Regions from separate parts of the Thermus sp. CCB_US3_UF1 genome, predicted to be linked through region 1. Evidence: riboswitches for the same ligand, from Rfam matches in the RefSeq annotation. Region 1 holds a riboswitch; the other holds the start of a gene.

Region 1 (10,925 bases):
TCCTTCTTGTCCTGGCGCTTCTCGGGGTTGAAGAACCGGTCCCCCCCGCCCAGGTAGACCTCGGCCCCGAAGGCCAGGTACTGCTCGGCGATCTGGGCCTCGGCGTTGCGGTCGGGGTTGGAGACCACGAAGCTGGCCGGGGTGGCGTGGGTGATGGTGGTGGTGGTCACCAGGCCCACCGCCTTCCCCACCTCCTTGGCCGCGGCGAAGAAGGGCTTGAGCCGGGTGCCGTCCGCGTGGATGGCCAGGCCCCCGTTCACCGTCTTGACCCCGCAGGAGAAGGCGTTCCCGGCGGCGCTGGACTCGGTGACGTAGCTGGTGAGGCTAAAGGTGTTCATGAGGCCGTTGGGGTAGCGGGCCAGGAGCCGCTCCAGGGCCAAAACCCGGCCCAGGCGCCGCCGGGCGTAGGCCTGGGCGATGGCGTAGTCCTCCCAGGAGAAGCCGTCGTAGACGAAGACGATCAGGTTGCGGTAGCGCCTTCCCAGGCTGGGTTGGTTCTGGGGGGCACCCTGAGCCCCGCCCTTGGGCAAGAGGGCCAGGGCCCCAGCTGCTAGGCCGCCTTTGAGGATATCCCTACGCTTCATGCTTTCCCTCCCGGGCCCCATCTTGCCCCCCCTTTTTCAGAGGAAGGTCAAGGGCTGGCGAAGTGGTTGAGGGGCCCGTGCCCCTGGCCTAAGGGGGGGGCGGTTTCTAGGGCCCGGGTGAGGTAGGCCTTGGCCTGGGCCACCGCCTCCTCCAGGGGCTTCCCCTGGGCCAGGAGGGCGGTGATGGCCGCAGAGAGGGTGCAGCCCGTGCCGTGGGTGTTTCGGGTCCGCACCCGGGGGGCGGAAAAGGCCCGGACCCCCTCCCGGGTGGCCAGGAGGTCCACCGCCTCCTCCCCCTCCAGATGCCCCCCCTTGAGGAGGACCGCCCGGGGGCCCAGTTCCAGGAGGGCCATGGCCGCGGCCTTGGCCTCCTCCAGGGTGCGGATGGGGCTTCCCAGGAGGGCTTCGGCCTCGAGGCTGTTGGGGGTGATGAGGTCCGCCAAGGGGAAAAGCCCCTCCTTGAGGGCGGAAACCGCCTCGGGGGCCAGCAGGGGGTCCCCGCCCTTGGCCACCATGACCGGGTCCACCACCAGGGGGGCGATGCCGAAGCGGCGCACCCCTTCGGCCACCGCCTGGACGATCCCCGCATCCCCCAGGGCCCCGGTCTTGGCCGCGTGGAGGGGGAGGTCCTGGGCCACGCTCCGGATCTGGGCGTAGACCAGCTCCGGGGGAAGCAGATGGAGGGCCTCCACCCCCAGGGTGTTCTGGGCGGTGACCAGGGTGAGGGCGCTCGCCCCGTACACCCCGAAGCGGAAGAAGGTCTTGAGGTCAGCCTGGACCCCGGCCCCGCCCCCGGAGTCCGAGCCGGCGATGGTGAGGGCCACCCGCACGGCCACCCCCCTAGGCCAGGGGAAGCCCCTGGCCCTGCCCCCGGAGAACCGCCTCCACCAGGTTCATGGGGCAGAAGGGCCCGCACATGCTGCAGGCCTTGGTCCTGGAGCCCCTCTCCTCCCTGAGCCGCCTGGCCTCCTCCGGGTAAAGGCAGAGGGCAAACTGCCCCTCCCAGTCCAGGCGGTAGCGGGCCTCGGACATCTTCCGGTTGCGCTCCAGGGCCCTCGGGTTCCCCCGGGCCACGTCGGCGGCGTGGGCGGCGATCTTGAAGGCGATGACCCCCTCCTTCACGTGCTCGGCGGTGGGCAGGCCCAGGTGCTCCGCCGGGGTCAGGTAGCAGAGCATGTCCGCTCCCCACCAGCCGGCCAGGGCCCCGCCGATGGCCCCGGCGATGTGGTCAAAGCCCGCGGCGGTGTCCACGGGGAGCATGCCCAGGATGTAGAAGGGGGCGTGGCCCGTGAGCTTTTTCTGGATCTGCACGTTGGCCGCCACCTCGCTGAGGGGGATATGCCCCGGCCCCTCCACCATGGCCTGGACCCCGGCCCGCCGGGCCCTTTCCACCAGCTCCCCGATGGTGAGGAGCTCGGCGATCTGGGCCCGGTCGGTGCTGTCGGCCAGGGAGCCCGGGCGGAGGCCGTCCCCCAAGGAAAGGGTCAGGTCGTAGGTGCGGGCGATGTCCAGGAGGTCGTCAAAGCGGGCGTAGAGGGGGTTTTCCTCCCCGCGGTGGAGCATCCAGGCGGCCATGAGTCCCCCACCCCGGCTCACGATCCCCGTGGTGCGGCGGGCCTGGCGGTAGACCTCCAGGTTCCTCAGGGTCACCCCCGCGTGGACGGTGATGTAGTCCACCCCCTCCCGCCCGTGCTCCTCTATGACCTGGAGGAGCTCGTCCGCGGACATGTCAAAGAAGTTCTTGCGCTTGGCGGCCCGGAACTCGGCCTCATAGATGGGCACGGTGCCCAAGGGAACGGTGGCCACCTCCAGGATCCGCCGCCTTATGGCCTTCAGATCCCCCCCGGTGGAGAGGTCCATGAGGGTGTCCGCCCCGTAGCGGATGGCCACCCGGGCCTTTTCCACCTCGGCCTCGAGGTCCACGTAATCGTAGGAGGTGCCCAGGTTGGCGTTCACCTTCACGGAGAGCCCCTCGCCGATGCCCTTGAAGTCCCTCAGGGTCTTGTGGTTGGGGTTCCTGGGGATCACGATCCGCCCCGCCGCCACCCCCTGGCGCACCCACTCCGGGGAAACCCCTTCCTGCTCGGCCACGTAGGCCATTTCCTCGGTGATGCGTCCCTTCTTTGCCGCCTCCAGCTGCGTCATCCTTCCACCCCCAAAAGCCCCAAAAGCCGCCTAGCCGTCCACGGGGCCAGGAGGACCCCGTTTCGCCCATGCCCCACCGCCGCCCAAACGTTTCCCTCCACCTGGCCCACGAAAACCTCCCCCAAGGGGCGGTAGCCGTAGACCACCCCCCGGAAGGGAGCCCCTTCCAGAAGGGGGAAGCGCTCGTGGGCGTAGTCCGCCAGGAAGCGCAGGCCCCAAAGGTCCACCCCGCCGCCAAACCCCTCCCGCTGGGTGGCCCCCACGTAGACCCCGCCCTCCCGGGGAAGGAGGTACCCCTCCCCGGCGAAGAGGGGCAGGGGCGGGGCCGGCCCTTCCAGGAGGAGGGCCTCCCCCTTGAGGGGCCGCACCGGCAGGCCAAACCGCCCCCCCCAGGCCCCCACGGCGAGGAGGATGGCCCGGGCCCTGGCCTCCCCTTCCCGCCAGAAGACCCGGCCCTCCGCTACCCTCTCCACCTCGGCCCAAAGGAGAGTGACCCCCATGGCCTTTAGGGCCTCCAGGAGGGCTTCCCGCAGGGCCCTAGGGTGGACGTACCCCCCAGGGAAGGCCCGGTAGCCCTGGCCTCCCCGCACGGGGTAGGGCGGGGCCCCTTCCGCCCCCCAGGCCTCCCTTTCCGCCCCGGAGAGGGCCACCACCCCCACCCCGGAGAAGCCGGCCTCCACCCGGAAGCCCCGGGCCAAAAGCTCCTCCAGGAGGGCGGGGTAATACTCCAGGGCCCAAAGCCCCGCCTGCAAAAGCTCCCCGGAAAGCCCCTCCGGGTGGGGGGCCAGCATCCCCGCGCTGGCCAGGGTGGCGGCCCCCTCCTTCCCCGCGTCCAGGAGGAGGACCTCGAGGCCCCGCTTCCTCAGCTCGTAGGCGGCCAGGGCCCCGATGATCCCCGCCCCCACCACGGCCACCTCGGCCCTCACCCTTCCCTCCCCAAGGGGACGCCGGCGGTGGGGCTCGAGGGGCTCGCCCCTTCCCTAGGCCGCATGGGCCCGGCCAGGAAGGCCTTCCGCCCCGCCTCCACCGCCAGGCGGAAGGCCTCGGCCATGGCCGGGGGGTCTTTCGCCTCGGCGATGGCCGTGTTGACCAAGACCGCGTCCAGCCCCATCTCCAGAACCTCCGCCGCATGGGAGGGAAGGCCGAGGCCCGCGTCCACCACCACCGGGGGCAGGCCCGCCCGCTCCCGGGCGAAGAGCTCCAGAAGGGCCCGGGTTCGCACCCCCCAGCCCGAGCCGATGGGGGCGGCCAGGGGCATCACCGTGGCCGTGCCCAGGGCGGCAAGCCGCCGGGCCAGGACCAGGTCCGGGCCCATGTAGGGGAGGACGGTAAAGCCCTTCTCCAGAAGCCTTTCCGCCGCCTTCAGGGTCTCCAGGGGGTCGGGGAGGAGGTAGGCGGGGTCGGGGATCACCTCCAGCTTCACCCAACCCTCCCCGGTCAGGGCCCGGCCCAGCCGGGCCAGGCGCACCGCCTCCTCGGCGGTGCGGGCCCCGGCGGTGTTGGGCAGGAGGCGCACGCCCTCCAGGGCCTCCAGAAGCCCCACGTGCCCCGGGGCCCCCACCTCCACCCGCCTTACGGAAACCGTCACCACCTCCGCCCCCGCGGCCTTAATGGCCTCCCGCATCACCCCGAAGTCCCGGAACTTCCCCGAGCCCAGGATGAGGCGGCTTCGCAGGGTTATCCCTCCCACCTGCCAGGTGTCCATCTAGCCTCCTTGCATCAGGGCCACCACCTCCACCACATCCCCCTCGCGGAGGACATGGGGGGGCAAATCCCGTCCGGGATAGGCCTCCTCGTTGAGGAGGACCGCCACCCGCCCAAGGTCCACGCCCATCTCGGCCAGGACCTCCCTCAGCTCCCTTCCCTCTAGGGGTTTGGCCTCGCCGTTAAGCCACACCATAAAGCCGCTCCCGGAAGGCCCGGGCCGCCCCTTCGGGGTCCTCGGCGTCCAGGATGGCCCGGACCACCACCACCCGCCTGGCCCCAGTCGCCAGGACCTGGTCCAGGTTGCCAAGGTCTATCCCCCCGATGGCGAACCAGGGCTTCTCCCCCAGGTGGGCCGCCGCCCAGCGCACGTACCCCAGGCCCGCCGCCGGGCGGCCCGGCTTGGTGGGGGTCTCCCACACCGGGCCCACGGAAAGGTAGTCCGCCCCCTCCTCCAGGGCCTTTAGGGCCTGCTCGGGGGCGTGGGTGGAGCGGCCCACCAGCCCCCCAAAAAAGCGCCGGGCCTCCTCCGGCCTCAGGTCCCCCTGGCCCAGGTGCACCCCGTCCGCCCCCAGGAGGGCGGCCAGGTCCGGGCGGTCGTTGAGGAAGAAGGGGACCCCGTAGCGCCGGGCCAGAAGGCCCATCCGCTCCCCCAGCTCCAGGATGGGCCGGGCCTCCCAGTCCTTGGCCCTGAGCTGCAGGACCTCCACGCCCCCCGCCAGGGCCCGCTCCGTGCGGTCCAGAACCTCCTCCCAGGTCCAGCCGGGCCTGGGGGTCACCACCAGATAGAGCCGTCCCTGCAAGCCACCACCCCCTTAGGCCGGCAGGGGGCCCCGCGCGGCCCTGGGGATGGGGTTTGGGTTGTGGGGGTTAGGGCGCTTCGCATAGGCTTCCCTCCGCCGGCATTACCCGGATCAGGTTCCAAGGGTTGCTGGGAAGCACCCAGCTCTCAGCCCCTCCCTTGGGGCACCCCTAGCCTGTAAGGCCACTATAGCACGCCCATCCGGGAAAAAGGGTGGAGGGGCACAAAGACCATATACCCTTTACTTTCATGGGCTCAATGGTATACCATACCGGCCAATCCCCGGAGGGGGGAGAAGGAGAGGGCTATGGCAGGGCTTCCTGAGGTGGTGGAAGCGGAGATCCGGTACCTGGAGGCCATGATCGCCCGCCTCGAGGCGGGAGAGGCCGATCCAGAGGACTTCCGGGTCTACCGCCTGAAAAACGGCATCTACGGCATCCGGGGCCGCCCCGAGCACCACATGATCCGCATCAAGCTCCCCGTGGGGCGCATCACCCCCGAGGGGCTCAGGGTCCTGGCCGAGGTGGCGGAGCGGTACGCGGAAAACCGCCTGGCCCACGTGACCACTCGGCAGGCGGTGCAGCTCCACCACGTGCACCGCCGGGATGTGCCCCAGGTTCTGCGGATGGTGAACGCCGTGGGCCTCACCACCCGCGAGGCCTGCGGCCACTCCATCCGGGCCATCACCTGCTGCCCCTACGCGGGCGTCTCCCCGGAGGAGGCCTTTGACGTGACCCCTTACGCGGAGCAGGCCTACCGTTACTTCCTCCGCCACCCCGTGGGGCAGAACCTGCCCCGGAAGTTCAAGATTGCCTTTGAGGGGTGCGCCTCGGACCACGCCCGCACCCCCATCCACGACATCGGCGTGGTGGCCGCCCGGGAAGGAGGAAAACGGGGCTTCCGCATCTACGTGGGCGGGGGCCTGGGGGCTGCCCCCATGGGCGCGGAGCTCCTGGAGCCCTTTACCCCCGAGGAGGACCTCCTCCCCACCCTGCTGGCCATCATCCGCCTCTTTGACCGCTACGGGAACCGCAAGGTCCTCACCCAGGCCCGGCTCAAGTTCCTGGTGAAGAAATGGGGCATCGCCGCCTTCCGGGAGGCGGTGCGGGAGGAAAGGCGCGTGGTGAGGCTCACGGCGAGCGGGGCGGACCTCGAGGCCTGGACCCCGCCCCAAGACCCTCCCCCGCCCCGCCTGCCCAACCCCCCGCGGAAACCCTTTTCCTTTGCCCCTGGGTTTGATGCCTGGCGGCGCACCAACCTCTTCCGGCAGAAACAAGAAGGCTTTTACACCGTCACCGTCCGCCTGCCCCTGGGGGACATCACCCCTGAGGGGCTCAGGGCCCTGGCCGACCTGGCCGAAACCTACGCCGGGGAGGTGCGGAGCGCCATCAGCCAAAACCTCCTCCTGCGCCACGTTCCGGAGGAGGCCCTGGGCGGGCTTTACGAGGCCCTTTTGCAAGCGGGGCTTGCCCATGCGGACGCCCACACCCTCCTGGACATCACCCGCTGCCCCGGGGCCGACACCTGCAACCTGGCCCTCACCCGCTCCCGGGGCCTGGCCCAGGCCCTAGAGGAAAGGCTAAGGGCCCTTCCCCTGGCCCAGGACCCGGGGATAAAGGCGGTGAGCCTCAAGATCTCCGGCTGTCCCAACTCTTGCGGACAACACCACATCGCGGACATCGGCTTCTACGGCTCCAGCCGCAAGGTGGGGGAAAGGGAGGTGCCCCACTACGTCCTCCTCCTGGGGGGGCGCACCCGCGAGGGAGAAGCCCGTTTTGGCCAGGTGGTGGGCCGCATCCCCGCCCGCCGGGTCCCCGAGGCCGTGGAAAGGATCCTGCGGCGTTACCTGGAGGAGCGGGAAAACGGAGAAGGCTTCCAGGCCTACCTGGACCGGGTGAGGGTGGCCTCCTTCAAGGCTATATTGGAAGAGTTTCAGGAAGTTCCCCCTTACGAGGAGGCGCCCGAGTTCTACCAGGACCTCGGAGGGGAAGGGGAGGCCTTCAGCGTGCGGCTTGGGCGCGGGGAGTGCGCGGTATAGGGGGTGGGGATGCGCATCGCCTACGCCGGCTTGAGGCGGCAGGAGGAGTTTAAGGCCTTAGCCCAGAAGCTCGGCTTCACGCCCCTTCTCTTCCCCACCCAGGCCACGGAAAAGGTCCCCGTGCCCGAGTGGGAAGACCACCTCCTGGAACTCGGCAGGGGGGTGGACCTCTTCCTGGCCACCACCGGGGTGGGGGTGCGGGACCTCCTCCAGGGGGCGAAGACCCTGGGCCTGGACCTTAGGGGGCCCTTGGCCGAGGCCCACCGCCTGGCCCGGGGAGCCAAGGCGGCCCGGGTCCTGCGGGAGGAGGGCTTACCCCCCCAGGCCACCGGGGACGGGACGAGCCCAAGCCTCATCCCCCTCCTCCCCCAGGGGGCGGGCAAGGCAGCCCTGCAGCTTTACGGCAAACCCTTGCCCCTCCTGGAAACGGCCCTGAGGGAAAGAGGGTACCAGGTCCTTCCCCTCATGCCCTACCGCCACCTGCCAAACCCAGAGGGCATCCGGGCCCTGGAAGAGGGCATCCTCGAGGGCGCGGTGGAGGCCGTGGCCTTCGTGGCCGCCATCCAGGTGGAGTTTCTCTTTGAAGGGGCCGAAAACCCCAAGGCCCTCCAGGAGGCCCTGAACACCCGGGTGAAGGCCGTGGCCGTGGGCCGGGTCACCGCCGACGCCCTGAGGGAATGGGGGGTGAGGCCCTTCTACGTGGACGAGAAGGAACGGATGGGCAGCATGCTGCAAGGCTTCAGGAAGGCCTTGGAGGAGGAGCCATGGGCTACTTCCCCCTGATGCTGGACCTCCGCGGCAAGCCCGTCCTCCTCGTCGGCGGCGGGCCCGAGACGCCGCAAAAGCTCAGGGCCTTGCTGGAAGCCGGGGCCGAGGTCACCGTCCTGGCCCAGGAGGACCCGGGGGACCTCGAGGCCCTGGCCCAGGAGGGCCGCATCCGGTGGGTGCGGCGGGGCTACCGAAGGGGGGACCTGGAGGGCTTTTTCCTGGTGGTAAGCCACCCCAAGGACAAGGCCATCCACCCCGAGGTGCGGCGGGAAGCAGAGGAAAGGCGCATCTTCCTGGTGGCGGTGGACGACCCGGAAAACGCCAGCGCCATCCTCCCCGCGGTGCTGCGCCGGGGGGAGCTGGTGGTGGCCCTTTCCACCTCGGGGGCCGCCCCCGCCCTGGCGGTGCGCCTCAAGGAGCGGTTTGCCGCCCTTTTGCCCCTGGCTTACGGGGAACTCGTGGCCTACCTCCGCACCCTAAGGCCCAGGATCGCGCAAATCCCGGACTTTGAGGCGAGGAAACGGCTTTGGTACCGCATCGTGGACCAAGCCCTGGAAGCATTGGACCTAGACCCTAAGGAAGGCCTGCCCAAGGCCATGGCCAAGGCTGAAGCCGCCCTGGAGGAGGTATGGACAAGGTAAAGGCCGTCAAGACCCTGGTAGGGGAAGCCCTGGCCCAAAGCCAGAACCCCTGCTTCACCTGCAGCTTCCAGGCCGAGGACGTGGCGGTGCTCCACCTGCTTCTGGAGCTCAGGCCCGACATCCCCGTCCTTTTCCTGGACACCGGCTACCACTTCCCCGAGGTCTACGCCTACCGGGACGAGATGCAAAGGCGTCTGGGCTTCTGCCTGGTGAACCTCACTCCCGCCCTTTCCCGGGAGGAGCAAGAGCGCCGCTACGGCAACCTCTACCAGAGCGACCCCCACCGTTGCTGCCAAATCCGCAAGGTGGAGCCCCTTTTCCAGGCCCTGGAGGCCTACGACACCTGGTTCACGGGGCTGAGGCGGGAGCAATCCCCCACCCGGGCCCACCTCCAACCCCTGGAGGAGGCCCTTCTCCCCTCGGGCCACCGCCTCAAGAAGGTGAACCCCCTTTACGACTGGAGCCTTAAGGAGGTCTTCGCCTACCTGGCAGTGCAAGGCCTCCCCTACCTGCCCCTTTACGACCAGGGCTACCTCTCCATCGGCTGCGCCCCCTGCACGGCCAAGCCCCTGGACCCCAATGACCCCCGCTCGGGGCGTTGGGCAGGGAAGGGCAAGCTGGAGTGCGGCATCCACCTGCACGGGAAGGAGGGATAGATGGCCTTTCTTCTGGGCTTTCTCATCGCCTTCGCCATCGGGGTCACGGGGGTAGGGGCAGGCACCATCACCGCCCCCCTCCTCATCCTTCTCCTGGGGCTTCCCCCGGAGGTGGCTGTGGGCACGGCCCTCCTCTTCGGCTTCCTGGTGAAGGTACCCGCGGGTGGGGTTTACCTCCTGCGGCGACAGGTGGACGCCCAGGCCCTTTTCCGCCTCCTCCTCGGGGGGGTGCCGGGGGTGCTTTTGGGAAGCGTCCTCCTCACGGGCCTCAAGGGGGCCAAGGACCTCATCCTCCTGCTGGTGGGGCTCACCGTGGCGGTCTCGGCGGGGCTCGGGCTTTGGCGCAGCCTCAAGGGCAACCCCAGGGGTCAGGAAAGGCCCGGGCTACTGCCCCCTGGGGCCTTTGGCATCGGCCTCGAGGTGGGCTTCTCCTCTGCCGGGGCAGGGGCTTTGGGCACCCTTCTCCTCCTTTACGCCACCCGCCTTTCCCCCCAGAAGGTGGTGGGCACGGATCTCCTCTTCGGCCTGGTCCTGGCCCTGCTGGGCGGGGGGGTGCACCTCCTCCTGGGCCAGGTGGACCCCGGCCTCCTCCTCGGCCTGAGCGCGGGCGGGGTCCTGGGGGCGGGCGCGGGGGCCCTTTTCGCCACCTGGCTCCCCCGGGAACCCTTGCGGCTGGTCCTCCTCCTCTGGCTCCTTTTCATCGGCGGGCAGCTGGTCTACCGGGGGGTGGCCCATGGGTAGGGTCTACCTGGTGGGGGCCGGCCCTGGGGACCCGGAGCTCCTCACCCTCAAGGCCCTCCGCCTCCTCCGGGAAGCCCCGGTGGTCCTCCACGACCGCCTGGTGGACCCCCGCATCCTGGCCCTGGCCCGGGGGGAAAGGATCTACGTGGGCAAAGAGGAGGGGGAAAGCGAAAAACAGGAGGCCATCCACCGCCTCCTCCTGCGCTACGCCCGCACCCATCCCCTGGTGGTGCGGCTTAAGGGAGGAGACCCCCTGGTCTTTGGCCGGGGGGGAGAGGAGATCCTCTTCCTCCTGCGGCACGGGATCCCCGTGGAGGTGGTCCCCGGGGTGACCAGCCTCCTTGCCCCCTGCCTCCCCCTCACCCACCGGGGGATCGCCCACGGCTTCGCCGCCGTCTCTGGGGTCCTGGAAGGCGGGGGCTACCCCGACCTCAGGCCCTTCGCCCACGTCCCCACCCTGGTGGTCCTCATGGGGGTGAAGCGTCGAGCCTGGATCGCCCGGGAGCTCATCCGGCTGGGGCGCGACCCTAAGGAGCCCACCCTCTTCGTGGAGAAGGCCTCCACCCCCGAGGAGCGCCGGGTCCAGGCCGCCTTGGAGGAGGTGGCCCAAGACGGGGTGGAGGTGCGCTCCCCTGCCCTCTGGATCCTGGGGGAGGTGGCGCGGATCTTCGCCCAGGCCCCTGGGCCCCTGGTGGACCTGGAACAGGTTTTGGCCTAAAGGAGGCGGCCATGCGGGAAACCCTCTTGACCCTTACCATCGGCGAGGACGAGCGGCTGGACCTGGAGAACCTGGCAAGCGGGGCCTTCCACCCGGTGCGGGGCTTCATGACCCGGGAAGAGGCCCTC
Region 2 (10,925 bases), 570 kb from region 1:
GCGCTCGGCCTCGGGCCTGGGAGGGGTGGCCGGGGGGCTTCTCCTTTCCCTCTGGGGCGGGCCAAAGAAGCGGGTGCACGGGGTCTTCCTGGGCATGGCCCTCTCCAGCCTGGCCCTGGCCCTCATGGGGCTTGTGGAGGGCCCCCAGGCCTGGGCGGTCCTGGCCTTTTTGGAAAGCTTCTTCATCCCCCTGCTCAACGGCTCCAACCAGGCCATCTGGCAGGCCAAGGTGCCCCTCGAGGTCCAGGGCAAGGTTTTCGCCGCCCGGCGGATGATCGCCTGGTTCGCCAACCCCCTGGCCATGCTCCTCTCCGGGCTCCTGGCGGACCGGGTCTTCGGGCCCCGCTACGGCCAGGGGGAGGGGATCGCCCTCATGCTCCTCCTCTTCGGCGGGCTGGGGGTGACCCTAGGGCTTGCCGGCTACCTCTTTCCCAGCCTGCGGGAGGCCGAGCGCCTCCTCCCCGACGCCAAAGGGGACTAAACTTTCCCCATGGAAAGGCTTCAGGCCCTGCACACCCTCCTGCCGGGAAAGGTGGACACCTCCCCCTCCGAGCGCCGCCGCCACGGGCGGGACGAGGGCTACCCCCAGGAGGGGGAGGTCCTGGCGGTGGTCTATCCCGAGGGGGTAGAGGACGTACAGAAGGCCTTGGCCTGGGCCCGGGCGGAAGGGGTGGCCGTCATCCCCTTCGGGGCGGGCACCAGCCTGGAGGGGCACCTCCTCCCCCTGGGCGAGGCCATCAGCCTGGACTTTAGCCGCATGAACCGCCTCCTGGAGGTGCGCCCGGAAGACTTCCTCTGCGTGGTGGAGCCCGGCCTCACCCGCAAGGCCCTGAACGAGGCCCTAAAGGGCACGGGCCTTTTCTTCCCCGTGGACCCGGGGGCGGACGCCACCCTGGGAGGGATGGCGGCCACCAACGCCAGCGGCACCACCACGGTGCGCTACGGGGGGATGCGGCCCAACGTCCTGGCCCTGCAGGTGGTCCTGGCCAGCGGGGAGGTCTTGGAGCTGGGCCGGCCCGTGCGCAAAACCAGCGCCGGCTACGACCTGAAGAACCTCTTCATCGGCTCGGAAGGCACCCTGGGCCTCATCACCCGCCTCACCCTGAGGCTCCACCCCCTGCCGGAGCACGTTCACACCCTCAGGGTCTTCTTCCCCGGGGTGGAGGAGGCGGCGGAGGCCAGCTTTAGGGTGATGGCCTCAGGCCTGCCCGTGGCCCGGCTGGAGCTTTTGGACGAGCTGGCCCTAAGGGCCCTCAACCGCCACCTGGGCGCAGCCTTCCCCGAGCGCCCGGCCCTTTTCCTGGAGTTCCACTCCTCCACACGGGAGGCCCTGGAGGCGGAAAGCGCCCTGGCCCTGGGCCTCATGGAGGAAACGGGGGCCCTGGAGGTGGAGGCCGCCAAGACCGAGGAGGAACGCCGGCGGCAGTGGGAGGCCCGCCACCAGGCCTACTGGGCCCTGGTCCACCTCTTCCCCGGCCACCGCTTCATGATCACCGACACCGCCGTCCCCCTCTCCCGCCTGCCGGAGATGGTGCGCTTCGCCCAGGGGCTGCTTCGGGAGATGGACCTGGTGGGCAACATCCTGGGCCACGTGGGGGACGGAAACTTCCACACCCTGGTTCCTGTCCGGCCCGAGGACTACCCTAGGGCCGAGGCCTACGCGGAAAGGCTGGTGGCGAAGGCCCTGGAGCTTGGGGGCACCTGCACCGCCGAGCACGGGGTGGGCCTGAGGAAGAAGAAGTACCTCCCCTTGGAGCACGGGAAAGCCCTGGACTGGATGCGAAAACTAAAGGCCCTCCTGGACCCCGAGGGGCTCCTGAACCCGGGCAAGGTGCTTGACATGGGGGAATCATCCGGCTATAGTTAAGGATGGCGACGCGGGGTGGAGCAGCCTGGTAGCTCGTCGGGCTCATAACCCGAAGGTCGCGGGTTCAAATCCCGCCCCCGCAACCAAAACCTTCCCTCGGGCACCAAAGGCCCGGGGGAGTTCCTTTACCCTTAGGGCATGGACTGGGAGGTACGGCAGGATCCCGAGCGGCTTTACAAGGCCTTCCGCTTCCCCGATTTCCGCGAGGCCCTGGCCTTCGCCAACCGGGTGGGGGAGCTGGCCGAGGCCCACCACCACCACCCTAGGCTCACCGTGGAGTGGGGGCGGGTGGCCGTGGAGTGGTGGACCCATAGCGCAGGGGGGATCACGGAGAAGGACCGGGAGATGGCCCGCCTTACCGACCTCCTGGGGTAGCCTAGGAGGGGTATGGAGGCGCGGACCCTCGAGCTGGTCTTCCCCGAGCACACCAACCCCCTGGGGGCCGCCTTCGGCGGCTTCGTCCTGGGCCTCATGGACAAGGTGGGCTCCTACGCCGCCGCCCGCCGGGCCAGAAAGCCCGTGGTCACGGTGGCCGTGGGGAGCGTGGAGTTCAAGGTCCCCATCCGCACCGGGGACCTCCTGGAGGTGGTGGCCCGGGTGGTGCGGGTGGGGCGGACCTCCCTCACCGTGGAGGTGGAGGTCTACAAGGAGCGCTTCGGCCAGGAGAACGGTCGGGTGCTGGCCACCCGAGGGGAGCTCACCTACGTGGCCGTGGACGCCAAGGGCCAGCCCGTGCCGGTGGACGCGCCCGAGGCGATAAACGGGGATGCGGGTACTGATTGACGGCGCCTGCCCCTACTGCCGGGCCCTGGGCCGAACCCTGAAGGCCCTGGACCTGGAAGGGGGCCTGCGGGTGGAACCCCTGCAGGAGGCCCAGGGCCTGGACCAGGAAGCCCTTCTGGAGGAACTCCACCTCCTGGAGGGGGAAAGGGTCTACCGGGGGTACGGGGCCCTTCTCCGCCTAGCCTGGCGGCTTCCCCTCCTCCGGCCCCTCTATCCCTTTCTCCTCCTGGGCCAGGCCCTAGGCCTGGGGCCTAGGCTTTACCGGGCCCTGGCCCGGAGGAGGCCCCGTGCCTGAGCTCCCCGAGGTGGAGACCACCCGGCGGAGGCTCCTCCCCCTCCTCCGGGGCCGGCGCCTTCTTGGGGTCCAGCACGAAGACCCCACCCGCTACCGCCACACGGAGCGGGCCGAGGGCCGGGAGGTGGAGGCGTTGGACCGCCGGGGGAAGTTCCTCCTCCTCGCCCTCTCGGGGGGCCTGGAGATGGTGATCCACCTGGGCATGACCGGGGGCTTCCGCCTGGAGAAGACCCCTCACACCCGGGTGCGCTTCCGCCTGGAAGGAGGGGAGCTCTTCTTCCACGACCCCCGGCGCTTCGGGCGGATTTGGGTGGTGGACCGGGGGGACTACCGCGAGATCCCCCTTCTGGGGCGCCTTGGCCCCGAGCCCCTTTCCGAGGGGTTCGCCTTCCCCCCCTTCTGGGAAGGCCTGAGGCGGAGCCGAAAGCCCCTCAAGGCCCTCCTCTTGGACCAGACCCTGGCCGCGGGGGTGGGAAACATCTACGCCGACGAGGCCCTCTTCCGCGCGGGCCTCTCCCCCTTCCGCTGGGGAAGGTCCCTGAAGGAGGAGGAGGCCAAGCGGCTTTTCCAAAGCCTCCGCCAGGTCCTGGCCGAGGCCGTGGCCCTAGGGGGGAGCACCCTCTCCGACCGCACCTACCAGCAGCCCGATGGCCTCCCGGGAGGCTACCAGGAGCGGCACGCGGTCTATGGCCGCCAGGGGCTTCCCTGCCCCCGGTGCGGCCACCCCCTGGCCAAGGCGGTGGTGGGGGGCCGGGGCACCCACTTCTGCCCCGCCTGCCAGACCTAGCCCCACCGCCCCCGCCCGCGGTCCAGGAGGAAGAAGAGGAGGCCGGAAAGCAGGGCAAGAAGGGCGGCCATGGCCAGGGCCTCGGCAAAGGGTCCCTCCCCCGGCCTGCCCAGGCGCTCGTAGATGGCCAGGGTCAGGGTGGTCCACTCGGGCCGCCAGAGGACCAGGCTGGCGCCAAACTCCCCCAGGATGGCGGCCAGGGCCAGGGCCAGCCCGGAAAGGAAGGCGGGGAGGACCAGGGGAAGCTCCACCCGGAGAAAGGCCCGCCAAGGGGGGGCCCCCAGGACCCGGGCCGCCTGGAGGAGGCTTGGGGGAAGGCTCCTTAGGGCAGGGAGAAGGGCCCGGGCCAGCAGGGGGTAGGCCAGGAGGGCGTAGGCAAGGAGGAGGAGGGCCAAGGAGCCCCTCCAGGCAGGGTAGGCCAAGAGGTAGCCGAGCCCCACGGCCACGGGGCTCACCATGAGGGGAAAAAGGCCCAGGAGGTCCAAGGCCCGGTTTCGCCGGGCCGCCACCGCGTAGGCCACCCCCAAGGGCAGGGCCAAGAGGAGGGCCAGAAGGCTAAAGCGGAAGGTATTCCCAAGGGCCAGGGAAAGGGGGGTAAATGCCTCCGAACTCCAGGCCCGGACCAGGGCGGCGGGATCGGCCTGGAGGAAGAGGACCCCTAGGGGGGCGTACAGCACGGCGAAAGCAAGGGCTAAAGCCCAGGGCCAGCCCCGGGAAGGGGAAAGCCTCCCGGGAGGCAAGGGGTAGGGCCTGAGGCGCCCGTACAGGAGGACCGCCAGGCCCAGGGTAAGAAGCTGTAGGAGCATGAGGGCCGCGGCCTCGGGGAAGGCCAGGCGGTAGGCCAAAAGGGTGTAGACCTCCACCTCCAGGGTGGCGTACCGGGGCCCGCCCAGGAGAAGGGGCACCCCAAAGGCGGAGAAGGTGTAGAGGAAGACGAGAAGCCCCGCCCCGGCCAAGGCGGGGAGGAGGAGGGGAAGCCCCACCCTCAGGAAAGCCCGCCAGGGGGTGGCCCCCAGGACGCGGGCGGCCTGCAGGGGCCCCTCGAGGGCCACGGCCACGGGTAAGAGGATGCGGAGGGCCAGGCCCAGGTTGTAGAAGACCGCGGCCCAGAGGAGGAGGGCCCGGGTCCCGTAGAGGTCCACCCCCAGGACCCCGCGGGGGCCCAGGAGGGCCAGGAAGCCCAAGGCCACCACCGGGGTGGGCAGGACGAAGGGCAGGGTGGATAGGGCCAAGAAAGCCTCCCGCCCAGGGAAACGCCGGCGGAAGGCGAAGGCCAAAGGAAGGGCCAAGCCCAAGGTCAAAAGGGCGGAAAGGAGGCCGTACTCCAGGCTCCAGGCGTACCGACCCCAGTAGTAGGGGTTGGCCAGGGCCAAGGCCAGCCCCTCCCCCAGCCCCAGGGCCAGGATGCGCCCCAAGGGGTAGAAAAGGGCAAGGCCCAGGAAAAGGAGGAGAAGCCCGGCCACGCCCTAGCGCCGCCCGCGGCGCACCTCCTCGGGGCTACGGCCCTGGAGGACCACCTGGGTCCACTCGGCGATCCAGCGCTCCCGGTGGAGGGCCATGGCCTTGGGGTCCAGGCGGACGCTGCCCAAGGGCTCGGGGGCGAAACGGAAAACCTCGGGAAGCCGGGCCTCCCGGCGGGCGGGGTACATCCACATCTCCGTGGGCAGGTTCTCCTGCACGGGCCGGGAGAGGAGCCAGTCCACCACACGCTTGGCCCCCTCGAGGTTCTTGGTCCCCTTCAGGATGCCCACGAACTCCACCTGGAAGAAGGAAAGCTCGGGGAAGAGGTTGCCCGTGGGGGGTTCCCGGTACTTCCCCTCGGAGTAGTAGACCTCGGCGGCGGGGCTGGTGGTGTAGGAAACCACCAAGGGCCTATCCCCCTTGTACAGGGTGAAGTGGGTGTAGTAGGCCTCGCTCCAGCCCTTGGCCACCCGCACCCCCCCGTCCCGCAGCCGGGCCCAGAAGTCCAGGTACCCGTCCTCGCCGAAGCGGGCCACGGTGGCCATGAGGAAGGCCAGGCCCGGGGAGCTGGTGGCTGGGTTTTGCACCACCAGAAGCCGGGCGTACTCGGGCCGGGCCAGGTCCTGGGGGGTTTGGGGCAGGGGCCGCTCGCGGAAGTAGGCCCGGTCGTAGTTCAGGCTCACCCAGCCGTAGTCCACGGGGAGGGCCCGAAACGTGGGGTCCAGGAGGAGGGTGGCCCTGAGGTTGCGGATCTCCGGGCTGCGGTAGGGGAGGAGGATGTCGGCCTCGAGGGCCCGGGCAAGGAAGGTGTTGTCAAAGCCGTAGAGGACGTCCGCGATGGGAGCTCCCTTGGTCAGGATGGCCCGGTTCAGGGTCTCCCCTGCATCCCCCCCTTTGAGGAAGCGGAGCCTGAGGCCGGTTTCCCGCTCAAACTGGGCGATGAGCCCCTTGTCCAAGGAGAAGCTGGCGTGGGTGAGGACCGTGATCTCCTGGGCCAAGCCAAAGGCCAAAAGGACCAGCAGGGCAAAGGCTCTTTGCATACCACCCCTCCGTGTCACCGGGAGGGGCCTCGGTCACCTTCCCTACGCCGGCATTACCCGGATCAGGTTCCAAGGGTATCTCTCAGCCCCCTAGGGGCACCCCCGGTGACCCCTTTAGTCTAACGCAGGGGCCCCCAATGGGGCCAAGGCCGCCGCCAGGGCCTCGCCGAAGGCCTCGGGCTGGTCAATCCAGGGGTAGTGGCCGGCCCCGGGAACCACGCGGATGGGGGCCTTGAGGCGCTCGGCCACCTCCTCGGCGTAGGGGTAGCTGGTGCCGTCCTTCTCCCCCACCACCACCGAGACCGGCTTCCGGCAAGGGGCGAGGTGGGGGGTGTAGTCCAGGTGCCAAAGCCCGTTGTGCAGGAAGGCCCAAGCGGGGGTGTCGGGCCCCAGGATGCCCGAGCCCTCGGCCACCCACTCGTACGCCAACCGGCCATGGGGGGTGGGGAACATGAGGCGGTCAAACAGGAGCTTGGGCTCGGCCCGGGCCAGGGCTGCCCTCAGGTTGGCCTCGGGGTCGGCCAAGGGGGTGAGGCCCGCCGCCTCCGCCAGGCGGGCGGAAAGCCAGGGGAAGTTGACCCAGGGGGCGAGGAGGACCGCCCCTTGGGCCTCCGGGTGGCGGCGGAGGACCTCCAGGGCCACCAAGGCCCCGAAGCCGTGGGCCAGGAGGGCAAAGCGCTCAATCCCCAAGGCCTCGGCCAGGGCCAGGGTATCCTCCACCAGGGCATCCAGGGTGAAAAGGCGGGGGTCCTGGGGTAGTTCCAGACTGCGCCCCGAGCCCCGCTGGTCAAAGTAGACCACGCGGAAGCCTGAGAGGTACTCCTCCAAGCCCTCCCGCAGGGCGTAGGCGTTGCCCCCAGGCCCTCCGTGGAGGACCAAAAGGGCGGGCGCGCGCACCTCGCCCACGTCCTCCACGTAAAGCTCCGCTTCCCCTACGGGGATGTAGCCGATCTCTTCCCGCATCCCCTATAGACTACCCCATCCCGCAGGGTGAAGGCCCACACCCTGACCCCGGGCAAGGCCTGGGCCAGGGCCTGGGCCTCTTCCGAGGCGCCCCAGACCTGGAGGAGCCAGACCCCCTCCCCTTCCAGGAGGCCATAGGGGTGGGGAAGCCGCTGGGCCAGGGCCAGAAGCCCCTCCTTATCCTTGCCCTCCACGAAGAGCACCCTCATCCTCCCCCCCAAAGCCGATGGTACAGGAGGATTTCCGCGCTCTCCTCCAGGGTGGTCATGAGGCTATAGGCCTCCAGAAGGGCCTCCTCGGGCCTTTCCTTGAAACCGGCGGCGAAGGCCCCGTGGCCCCGAAGGAGGCAGACCCGGTGGTGGGCCAGGGCCTCGGCCACGGCGGAGGCAGCCTCCTCGCTGGCCGAGGTGGTCTTAGGGGCCAGAACGGGCACCTCCCGCAGGTAGTACTGGCCCTCGAGGTCCAGGGGCAGGAGGCGGTCCAGGTGAAGGGAGAGGGCCACGGCCACCCGGGGGTGGGCGTGGACCAGGGCCTGGGCCTGGGTGCGCCGGTAAACCTCCCGGTGGATCACGCTCTCCACGCTGGCCCCGGGGGGAAAGGGGCCCTCCAGGGGCACCTCCACCAGGTCCTCGGGGGTCAGGCGGGCCTTTTGCACCCCGCTTTTGGTGATGAGGAAGCCCTCCTTGCCCCGCACGGAGAAGTTACCCGCGGTGGCGGAGATGAGGCCTTGCCCGAAAAGGTCCTCCCCCACCTGGCGAAAGGCGGTGTAAAGCCGGGCCAGCATGGGCCCATTATGGCCCACGACGGCCCAGGGTGGGGAGGCTCAGGCCTGCTTGCCCGGCTGCTCCCGGCGGGCAGGGCGACGGGGGGCGGGCTCCCGCACCTCCACCGCCTCCTTGCGGGCCTCCTCAATGGCCTTCAGGGTCTTCCGGTCCACCACCTGGGTGAAGCGCACGAAGTCCGAGCCCGTGCCCGCGGGGATGAGGCGGCCCAGGATGACGTTCTCCTTGAGGCCGATGAGCTCGTCCTTCTTCCCGGCGATGGCCGCCTCGGTGAGCACGTGGGTGGTGTTCTGGAAGCTGGCGGCGGAGAGCCAGCTCTTGGTGGAGAGGGCGCTCTTGGTCACCCCCATGAGGAGGGGCTTCCAGGCCACGGGGGTCTTGCCCTCGGCGATCAGCCTCTCGTTCAGGGCCTCCACGTCCCACTTCTCCAGCACCTGGCCTTCCAGGAGGCGGCTGTCCCCGGGGTCGGTGACCTCCACGTACTTGAGCATCTGCCGCACCACGATCTCAATGTGCTTGTCGTGGAGCTTCACCCCCTGGGCGCGGTAGACCTTTTGGATCTCGTCCACCAGGTACCGCTCCACCGCCTCCGGCCCCCGGGCCTCCAGGAGCTGGTGCGGGTCCACGGCCCCGCGGGTCAGGGGCTGGCCGGCCTCCACGTAGTCCCCGTCCTTGACCAGAAGCCGGGCATCCTTGGGGAGCTTGTACTCCTTGGAGAAGCCCTCGGACTCCACGAAGACGGAAAGCTTCTCCTCGGTCTCCTCGATGCGCACCACCCCGTCGATCTCCGAGATCACCGCCTTGGCCTTGGGGCGGCGGGCCTCAAAGAGCTCGATCACGCGGGGCAGACCCTGGGTGATGTCGGTGCCGGTGGCCACGCCCCCGGTGTGGAAGGTGCGCATGGTGAGCTGGGTGCCAGGCTCCCCGATGGACTCCGCCGCCACCACCCCCACGGATTCCCCGATGGAGACGGGCCGGGCCATGGAGAGGTCGTAGCCGTAGCACTTCTGGCAGACCCCGTACCGGGTCTGGCAGGTGAGGGGGCTGCGGACCGGCACCTCCTTGATCTCCCCAGCCTCCGCGGCCTTGACCAGGAGGGCCACGTCCTCCATGGAGAGGTAGCGGCCCTCCTCGAGGCGCTGGCCCAAGACCTCCACCTCCCGGGCCAGGACCCGGCCATAAAGCCCGGACTCGATGTCCGAGCGCTTCCTGAGGCGCAGGGAGCGGGTCACCTCATCGGGCTGGAAGAGGGGGACGGAGATGAAGTTGGTGGTGCCGCAGTCCGCCTCCCGCACCACGATCTCGTGGGCCACATCCACCAGCTTCCGCGTCAGGTACCCCGAGTCCGCGGTGCGCAAGGCGGTGTCCGCCCCGCCCTTCCGGGCCCCGTGGCTGGAGATGAAGTACTCCAAGACCGTAAGCCCCTCGCGGAAGGAGGAGCGCACCGGCACCTCGAAGGTCTCCCCCGAGGGCTTCTGCATCAGGCCGCGCATGCCGCAGAGCTGCCGGATCTGCTGCGGGTTACCCCGGGCCCCGGACTGGGCCATGACGTAGAGGGGGTTGAAGGGGTAGTTCTCCTCAAAGTTCTTGAAGACCGCCTGGGTGACCTTCTCCGTGGTCTCGGTCCAGAGCTGGATGACCTGGTCGTAGCGCTCCCGGTCGGTGAGGAAGCCCATCTCGTAGGCCTGCTCGATCTGCATGAGCTTGCGGTCGGCCTCCTCCAGGTAGCGCCGCTTCTCCTCCGGGATCACGGCGTCGTCAATGCCGATGGTGATGCCGCTGGTGGTGGAGAGGGTGAAGCCGTAGTACTTGAGGGCGTCCAGGAGCCGGGCGGTCTTCTCGATCCCCAGGCGGAGGAAGGACTGGTAAACCAGGTCCTTGAGGGAGTTCTTCTCCTGGGGTACGTCCATTTGCAAGAGTTCCTGGGCCACCCGTTCGTCGCCCACGGCCTCGCCCACGATGCGGGCGAAGAGGACCCGGCCAGGGCTGGTTTCCAGGCGCTTACCTAGGTAGCGGACCGTGACCACATCCTGCAGATCCAAAAGCCCGTGGGCCACCGCCAAAAGGGCCTCGTCGGGGTTGGCGAAGACGAACCTGAGCCGGCCCACGCTGGTTTCCCGGCCCGCCACCCGGATGGGGGCGTTTAGGGCCACCTCGCCCCGCTCGTAGGCGGCCAGGGCCTCCTCCGGGGTGGCGAACTCCCGCCCCGCCCCCTTCTTCTCCCGCCGCACCTGGGTGATGTAGTAAAGCCCCAGGATGATGTCCCGGCTGGGCTTGGCGATGGGCTCCCCCGAGGCGGGGGAGAGGAGGTTGTGGGCCGAGAGCATCTGGATGCGGGCCTCCGCCTGGGCGAAGGAGGAAAGGGGCACGTGCACCGCCATCTGGTCCCCGTCAAAGTCGGCGTTGAAGGCCTCGCAGACCAGGGGGTGGAGCTGGATGGACTGCCCCTCCACCAGCACGGGCTGGAAGGCCTGGATGCCCAGGCGGTGCAGGGTAGGGGCGCGGTTCAGGAGGACCACCTTGCCGTGGATCACCTCCTCTAGGGCATCCCAGACCTCGTCCTTGATGTCCCGCTGGCGCTCCAGCATCCTCCGGGCGGCCTTGACGTTGGGGGCGATGCCCTTCTCCTCCATCTTCTTGAGCAGGAAGGGCTTGAAGAGCTCCAGGGCCATGCGCTTGGGCAGGCCGCACTGGTGGAGCTTGAGCTGGGGGCCCACCACGATCACGCTGCGGCCCGAGTAGTCCACCCGCTTGCCCAGGAGGTTCTGGCGGAAGCGGCCCTGCTTGCCCGAGAGGATGTCGGTGAGGCTGCGCAAGGGGCGTTCGGAGCCAGGGTTGGTCACCGGGGCGCCGCGGCGGCCATTGTCGATCACCGCGTCCACCGCCTCCTGAAGCATGCGCTTCTCGTTGCGGATGATGATCTCCGGGGCGCCCTGGGCCAGGAGCT

The links. Region 1 has a riboswitch for thiamine pyrophosphate ahead of thiE (thiamine phosphate synthase). Riboswitches for the same ligand answer to the same signal wherever they lie in the genome.
Region 2: another riboswitch for thiamine pyrophosphate. It lies ahead of TCCBUS3UF1_RS09530 (thiamine ABC transporter substrate binding subunit); the one in region 1 lies ahead of thiE (thiamine phosphate synthase).

Annotation. Positions count from the first base shown of each region.
Region 1 is NC_017278.1:1,336,653-1,347,577, forward strand. Features, by position in the region: gene TCCBUS3UF1_RS06605 (alkaline phosphatase) at 1-584, opposite strand, end outside; gene thiD (bifunctional hydroxymethylpyrimidine kinase/phosphomethylpyrimidine kinase) at 632-1,414, opposite strand; gene thiC (phosphomethylpyrimidine synthase ThiC) at 1,425-2,729, opposite strand; gene TCCBUS3UF1_RS06620 (FAD-binding oxidoreductase) at 2,726-3,655, opposite strand; gene TCCBUS3UF1_RS06625 (thiazole synthase) at 3,652-4,434, opposite strand; gene thiS (sulfur carrier protein ThiS) at 4,435-4,629, opposite strand; gene thiE (thiamine phosphate synthase) at 4,616-5,236, opposite strand; TPP riboswitch at 5,308-5,417, opposite strand; gene TCCBUS3UF1_RS06640 (nitrite/sulfite reductase) at 5,543-7,273, shown strand; gene TCCBUS3UF1_RS06645 (uroporphyrinogen-III synthase) at 7,283-8,056, shown strand; gene TCCBUS3UF1_RS06650 (bifunctional precorrin-2 dehydrogenase/sirohydrochlorin ferrochelatase) at 8,038-8,682, shown strand; gene TCCBUS3UF1_RS06655 (phosphoadenylyl-sulfate reductase) at 8,670-9,338, shown strand; gene TCCBUS3UF1_RS06660 (sulfite exporter TauE/SafE family protein) at 9,339-10,079, shown strand; gene cobA (uroporphyrinogen-III C-methyltransferase) at 10,072-10,797, shown strand; gene TCCBUS3UF1_RS06670 (sulfate adenylyltransferase) at 10,809-10,925, shown strand, end outside.
Region 2 is NC_017278.1:1,908,343-1,919,267, forward strand. Features, by position in the region: gene TCCBUS3UF1_RS09490 (MFS transporter) at 1-481, shown strand, start outside; gene TCCBUS3UF1_RS09495 (FAD-binding oxidoreductase) at 491-1,867, shown strand; tRNA gene TCCBUS3UF1_RS09500 (tRNA-Met) at 1,877-1,953, shown strand; gene TCCBUS3UF1_RS09505 (4a-hydroxytetrahydrobiopterin dehydratase) at 2,006-2,242, shown strand; gene TCCBUS3UF1_RS09510 (acyl-CoA thioesterase) at 2,255-2,650, shown strand; gene TCCBUS3UF1_RS09515 (DCC1-like thiol-disulfide oxidoreductase family protein) at 2,634-2,945, shown strand; gene TCCBUS3UF1_RS09520 (DNA-formamidopyrimidine glycosylase) at 2,938-3,732, shown strand; gene TCCBUS3UF1_RS09525 (iron ABC transporter permease) at 3,729-5,195, opposite strand; gene TCCBUS3UF1_RS09530 (thiamine ABC transporter substrate binding subunit) at 5,199-6,233, opposite strand; TPP riboswitch at 6,255-6,347, opposite strand; gene TCCBUS3UF1_RS09535 (alpha/beta fold hydrolase) at 6,348-7,196, opposite strand; gene TCCBUS3UF1_RS09540 (hypothetical protein) at 7,166-7,405, opposite strand; gene TCCBUS3UF1_RS09545 (fuculose-1-phosphate aldolase) at 7,402-7,980, opposite strand; gene rpoC (DNA-directed RNA polymerase subunit beta') at 8,020-10,925, opposite strand, start outside.